Regions from separate parts of the Bacillus pumilus genome, predicted to be linked through region 2. Evidence: riboswitches for the same ligand, from Rfam matches in the RefSeq annotation. Region 2 holds a riboswitch; the other holds the start of a gene.
The links. A riboswitch is a leader RNA that binds a small molecule or an ion and turns the genes downstream of it on or off. The one in region 2 is predicted to bind lysine.
Positions count from the first base shown of each region.

Region 1 (3,426 bases), 580 kb from region 2:
TCACTTATCAAGATGTCAAAGGTGAAGTCAAACTCCCTAAAGATCCAAAACGAATTGTGCTTCTGGCAGAAAGCTACTATGGAGACCTCGTGACACTTGACAAGACGCCAATTGCTGCAACGGCACCCATCTTTAAAAACCCTTTCTATAAAGGCAAAACGGATGGTGTCAAAAACCTTGGAACATCCCCTTCTGTCGAAAAGGTCGCCGCTTTGAAGCCAGATATGATTATTGCTTGGGGAGAAGACGAGAAATTTGATCAATACAAAAAAATTGCGCCAACCGTTGCCATTAAATACAATCAATATTCCTTTAAAGATCAGCTGAAAGAATTCGGTAAAATGACAGGTACACCGAAAAAAGCAGCAGAATGGATCACAAAATGGGATACAAAAATAGCTGAGGTAAAGCCTAAAGTAACAAAAGCGGTCGGCAGCAAAACCGTTGCAATCGTGTCACCTTTTGATAAAGGGATCTATATCTTTGGAAACACCTTTGCACGCGGAGGCGAAATTATTTATGATGAGCTGAAATTACGTGCGCCAAAGGCAGTTAAAAAAGATGCCATCGACAGCGGCGTGGGCTATGCAAACATTTCCCTTGAAAAGCTGCCAGAATACGCAGGCGACTATATTTTCACTAGTCCATGGAGCGGTTCAAAAAGCAAAGGAGACCAGGTGTATGAAAGCAGCATTTGGGCATCACTTCCTGCTGTACAAAATAAACACGTGTTTGAAATCGATCCTGTCGGTTACTTCTTTAATGACCCAGTGTCACTAGAAGGACAGCTTGAGTTTATTGTGGACCGTTTAACATCTGCATCATAAAAAAACGTTTCTCCATATACGGAGAAACGTTTCCCTTATTCCGTTCCTTTGGCAAATCCTTTTGACATAAATGGATAAAGCAAAATACCTACTAAGAACAGACCGATGCCAAGTCCAAATGTTTTCAAATCAGCTGTTCCTGAAATAATGACCCAAGCGGAATACCCCATCGCAACAAGCGCAATGATTCCGTCTCTTGTTCGCTTCCCTTTTTGAAGATCATACGTGTCACCTTGCATGATGACTTTAAAGCTATAGATCGAAGACACAATATACGGAATGAGATACGCAAGTGTCGCTGATGTCGTTAAAAAGGTAAAAGCTTCATTAATCGTACGAGACATCACTGAGAAAATAAACAGCTGTGACATGATATTTGTAACCGTTAAAGCAACAACAGGACTGCCTTTTTTGTTTGTTTTTGCAAATACTGCCGGGAAATCGCCAGCCTTTGCTGCTTGGTATGGTACTTCTGAACCAAGTAAGATCCAGCCAAGCATCGAGCCAAATAAACAAATAATCGCAAGCAATGCCATCACAATTCCACCAGCCGGTCCTATAATGAGCTGAAGCACGTCAACGAATGGTTTATCTGAGCCTTGCAACTGATCGTGCGGTAGGACGCCCATTGTAATCAAAGTAATAATCATGTAGATAGAAAGAGCAATTAAAAGACCTGTAATCGTTGCACGTTTCACATCGCGCTGCGAGGACGCTCTTCCTGATAAAATGACAGCAGATTCGATGCCAATAAATGCCCATAGAGTGGAAATGGCCGCATGATGAATTTGGCCTCCAAGTCCGAGCATTCCTTCGCCTTCTGCTGCAACTGGGAAGTAATAATGTTCAAATAATGCCGTTTGGAATGCAAATAATCCCGCAACAATAAAAAGGACGAATCCAAGTACCTTTGAAAAGGTCGTAATAAAGTTTAATTTACTTGCAGCACTTAAGCTTGTAATTAAGATCGTATGTGTTCCCCAAAGAAGAATGGTACATACAATAAACGTTGTCAGCTGACCAAGTGTGATCGCTTCTTTACCAAAGGTGAAAATCTCCGTCTTCACTGTGAGAATTGGGAAAAATGTCGTTAAATAACCGGCAAGACTCGTAATAATTGCGACATTACTAATCCAGCTTGCTACCCAATATCCCCAAACCATTGTAAAACCGGCCGCTTTCCCCTTTTTCGGATCGTTAAAAAGTGCTCTTGCATAACTTTGTGGTCCTGCCGTTAGCTGCGGCTTATGAATGGACAAATGCCCAAAAACAAGTGCAATCATCAGCACACCGCCACCTGTGACAAGCCATGCCATCGTCACACCTAAAGGACTCGCATGCTGGGCAAGCGTACTTGGCAGCATAAAGATGCCTGAACCTACCATATTTCCGACGACAAAAGCCGTCAATAACCAAAAACCCCATTTTTTTGTCTGTTCCATTTCCGTACCTCCGTTATATTCACTTCGGACCAGACCCGGCAGTATCTTCATTGATATATTTGTGAAGCAATGACTTGTATTCTTTATGTTCATTATGGGTCACTTTCTTAACAGCATACCCTTATCTTCGGTACTCAGAACATAAAAAAAAGCCTGAACAACAGTCCATGCTTTTCAAAACATACACCTTGATCTCCGGATAGCCCTCCACGCTTCAAAGACGTGGCAGTCCTGCATTTATTCAATGCAGACCCAGCATAAAGAAAGTTGGAGCTCTCTCTACACTTCGGCGCTGATGCCTTTTTTCTCATGATCTTCGATTCCATCTCTCCCATGAGTGACTCATCATCCGCGCAACCTCTACCTCACTGAGACATAGCGTGAGGATTTCTATTCATTTTTACTACACGAAGGTTATCAAACATTCTCACTTCTGTCAAAGGGAAAAACATAGAAAAAGGGCAGAGATCCTTTTCTCTGCCCTATACCTGTTTATTGATCGTTGTTTTTCTTCTTTTGTACAGCTTCCTGAAGCGGATCGCCTGCTAGCTCTTTGCTTGCTTCTTCTAACAGCTGATCTACTTGCTTGTGGTCTTTCTCGCTTTTCGCCTTTTTATCCTTTTGGAAAAATGACATCGCTGTTTCCTCCCTTTTCATAAAATGCGGTTGCCTGTTTAATTTGTGCTACAGTGCGCCGCATTATACAAAATGGAAAGGTTCAATCATCATGAAAGGTCTGTCTCATTTTTTGCAGATACGTCAAATAGGTCTTTAAGTCTTCCTTTGTGAAGTCTGACATCATATGCTGAATCACCTTTCCGAAAAGACGTGTGTGCTTTTCATAAATCACTTGCCCTTTTTCGGTGGCTTCTAATCGGACGAGCGAGGGGTCGTCTTTGTCCCGTTCTCTCTGAATATAGCCCTGCTCACATAATTTATTGAGTGCAATGGAGGCTGCACCTGGGTTTAAAGAGAGTCTTTGTTTCAGCTCTTCGGCATGTGATACTTTGCCTTGTATCAAAATAGAAAGAGCATATATCTGCGGAGGCGTGATGTCTTTTTCTAACTCAAGTAACTTGCGGTTTAATTTACGGCTGACTTCATAATGTACAAGAACAATTTCTTTTAAAATGTCTGCATTACCCATCCGAATCGCA
Region 1 covers NZ_LT906438.1:3,124,505-3,127,930, forward strand. Annotated here, with positions in the region: gene CKW02_RS16445 (iron-hydroxamate ABC transporter substrate-binding protein) at 1-827, shown strand, start outside; gene CKW02_RS16450 (amino acid permease) at 863-2,269, opposite strand; lysine riboswitch at 2,462-2,640, opposite strand; gene sspJ (small acid-soluble spore protein SspJ) at 2,762-2,905, opposite strand; gene CKW02_RS16465 (MarR family winged helix-turn-helix transcriptional regulator) at 2,988-3,416, opposite strand.
Region 1: it holds a riboswitch for lysine, as region 2 does, so the genes downstream of both, CKW02_RS16450 (amino acid permease) here and CKW02_RS13115 (aspartate kinase) in region 2, are expected to answer to the same signal.

Region 2 (3,426 bases):
TATGCAAAGAACAACCACTTTCTGCCGAAGGAAATTTTGGTGCCAGATAGCGTAGATCAAGAGATGATTGAACAATTGCTTGAGACGAACGTTCATCAGCCGAAAAAAGGAAAGAAAAAGGATTTGCTTTTACTTGCCCATCAAAATGCCAAAATTGCCTTAAAAGAAAAATTTTCGCTCATTGAGCGTGATGAAGAGCGGTCCATTGGTGCAGTGAAGCAGCTTGGAGATGCACTAAATATTTATATGCCTTACCGGATTGAGGCATTTGATAACTCGAATATTCAAGGTGCAGACCCGGTTTCTGCCATGGTCGTCTTTCAGGACGGGAAGCCGTATAAAAAGGAATACCGAAAATACAAAATTAAAACCGTCACAGGTCCAGATGATTATGCATCGATGCGTGAAGTCATTAGAAGGCGATATACCCGCGTGTTAAAGGATGAGCTCCCGCTACCAGATTTGATTTTAATTGACGGAGGAAAGGGACAGATCAATGCAGCGATAGATGTGCTTGAAAATGAATTGAATCTGTCTGTTCCAGTAGCAGGTCTAGTCAAAGATGAAAAGCACCGGACGTCGAATCTGATGATGGGCGATACACTGGAAATTGTTGCACTAGAGCGAAATAGCCAGGCCTTCTATTTATTGCAGCGTATTCAAGATGAAGTGCACCGGTTCGCGATTAGCTTTCACCGGCAGCTGCGCGGAAAAAATGCATTTCAATCTATTTTAGACGATGTGCCAGGTATCGGAGAAAAGCGTAAAAAACAGCTTCTTAAACATTTTGGCTCTGTGAAAAAGATGAAAGAAGCCTCTATCCAAGACTTTCAGGAGGCTGGTATCCCGAAACAAACGGCCGAGCTTTTAATGGAAGCTTTAAAAAAATAGATTGTACTTTTTCCAAAAGTCTGTTAAGATTGTGACTAAATTTAATAAATGAACGTGTTGTTTGTTGAAGATAGAGGTGCGAACTTCAAGAGTAAGCCTTCAGAGATCGATGGGATCTAGGAAGAGGGCTGAAAGGGGAGCGTCGCCGAAGTGAATAAAATCCACTCATTTTATTCGCTGGCTGTACATTGAAGAAATGTAGGGCTGTCAAGAATGTATTTCTTGGAGGGCTATCTCATTGTTTGCATCGTTTGATGATGATTATAAAGCAATGGGAGATCTGTTCTCTCATTGCTTTTTTATTTGCAGTGAGCAGGCAGTCTCCAAAGCCGCTTCTTGCCTCTTCTCTCACACGTGATCTTTTGAAAAAGGGTGGTAGACATGGGACTAATTGTACAAAAATTTGGCGGAACGTCTGTTGGATCGACAGAAAAAATTCGCAATGCTGCAGAAAGGGTCATCGCTGAACGCGAGGCCGGACATGATGTGGTTGTGGTTGTGTCGGCAATGGGGAAATCAACGGATGTTCTAGTAGACCTAGCGAAAGAACTCACAGATCATCCGAGAAAAAGAGAAATGGATATGCTGCTCGCAACTGGAGAGCAAGTGACCATTTCCTTATTAACGATGGCGCTGCAAGCAAAAGGCTATGATGCGATTTCCTTTACAGGCTGGCAGGCTGGTATGAAAACAGAGCAGGTACACGGTAACGCAAGAATCGTCGATATTGATGAATCAAGAATAAAAGAGGAATTAAGTGCAGGAAAAGTAGTGGTTGTAGCAGGCTTCCAAGGAATTGCAGATGACCTGCATATTACAACACTTGGACGCGGTGGATCAGATACGACGGCTGTAGCACTTGCTGCCGCACTAAAAGCGGATAAATGTGATATTTACACAGATGTACCAGGAGTATTTACGACAGATCCGCGCTATGTACCGGCCGCGCGGAAGCTTGCAGGTATTTCATACGATGAGATGCTCGAACTGGCTAATTTAGGAGCTGGTGTCTTGCATCCGAGAGCTGTCGAATTTGCGAAAAATTATCAAGTCCCACTAGAAGTCCGTTCTAGTATTGAAAATGAATCGGGTACGTTAATTGAGGAGGAATCATCCATGGAACAAAATTTAGTCGTCAGAGGCATTGCATTTGAGGATCAGATTACACGCGTGACGGTGTGCGGTCTTTCAAGCGGTCTCACCACATTGTCGACCATCTTTACGACACTTGCGAAGCAAAATATCAATGTGGATATCATCATTCAGTCCGTCACAAGCACCAATCAGACGTCGATCTCTTTCTCTGTGAAAACGGATGATTTGTCTAAAACAGTTGAAGTGTTAGAAGAATATAAAGGAGCACTTGGCTACGAACAGATCGAGACAGAAAGCAAATTAGCCAAAGTATCTATCGTTGGATCTGGTATGGTTTCAAATCCAGGCGTAGCCGCTGAAATGTTCGCTGTGTTAGCGGAAAAAGACATACAAGTGAAAATGGTCAGTACGTCTGAAATCAAAGTCTCAACAGTGGTTGGCCGTGACGATATGGTCAAAGCAGTTGAAGCGTTGCACGATGCGTTTGATTTATCAAAGGTAGCTGCCCATTCTTAAACAGGCAGGGAGGTGTATCTCTTAAAAGAGTGCACCTCTTTTTTATATCCGAAACCCCCATACTAGAAAGGAAAACGTACGTAAACCCATTCACTAAGTATGCTATGATAGAAGAAGGCAAACAAAAAAGGCGTGACCTAAAGTCCGCGCCTTTCATAAAGAGTGTTAGCTAGGGTCTCTTAAATCCCATTTAACGGTTAAAATGACTTTATCAGCACGCTTTTTCACTTGTTCATAAGATTCAGCCACGTGCTCGTTCAGAAGCTGGATTTGTTCAGCAATAAAACCTGCTTCCATCTGAAAGCATGGCTCCTTTTGATAGGTAAGTCGATTTGATACAAGTGGTCCTTCGAGCTCAAACTCAATTTCCTGTTTTTTCGAATGGACCATCGTGAGAGTTCCCCATCCGGCATCATGGAAAAATTCGGGGATTTTCTCCCATGACTCTTGAGGGAATTTACGAGCAAGCAGCTTACCCGCAAAATACATCATAGATGAATGATCCTGACCCAAAATATCAGGCAGCAGAACTTCGCGTATCAGCTCGTAGGCAAATCCATTGACTTCAATTTCTTTTAGCTGTTCTAAGTTAGATTCGAATTTATTCATTGTACGGCTCCCCTCTTTCAACAATTTATTATAGCTTATGTGAGCATATGATGACAGAGTTTTCCCTGAAGTCTAAGAAATTCTTATTGTAGTAAAACGAATTTTGATTTAAAACTTTTAAATTTCGGAAAATTTTAATTTATGTACGCGGTTTCTTGACGCTTTTTTGACATAGGAGTAAAATGAAATTGTCAATAAATTTGAATAAAGTGCTTACAATTGAAAGAAGCGGGGGTAAGACAATTTTCAGCAATTGCACTTTTTACTAGGGGGTAAAGTAATGTCGGGGAACAAAGAATTTTTTTATCGGAGATT
Region 2 covers NZ_LT906438.1:2,544,762-2,548,187, reverse strand. Annotated here, with positions in the region: gene uvrC (excinuclease ABC subunit UvrC) at 1-891, shown strand, start outside; lysine riboswitch at 955-1,132, shown strand; gene CKW02_RS13115 (aspartate kinase) at 1,273-2,502, shown strand; gene CKW02_RS13110 (YslB family protein) at 2,668-3,111, opposite strand; gene CKW02_RS13105 (succinate dehydrogenase cytochrome b558 subunit) at 3,392-3,426, shown strand, end outside.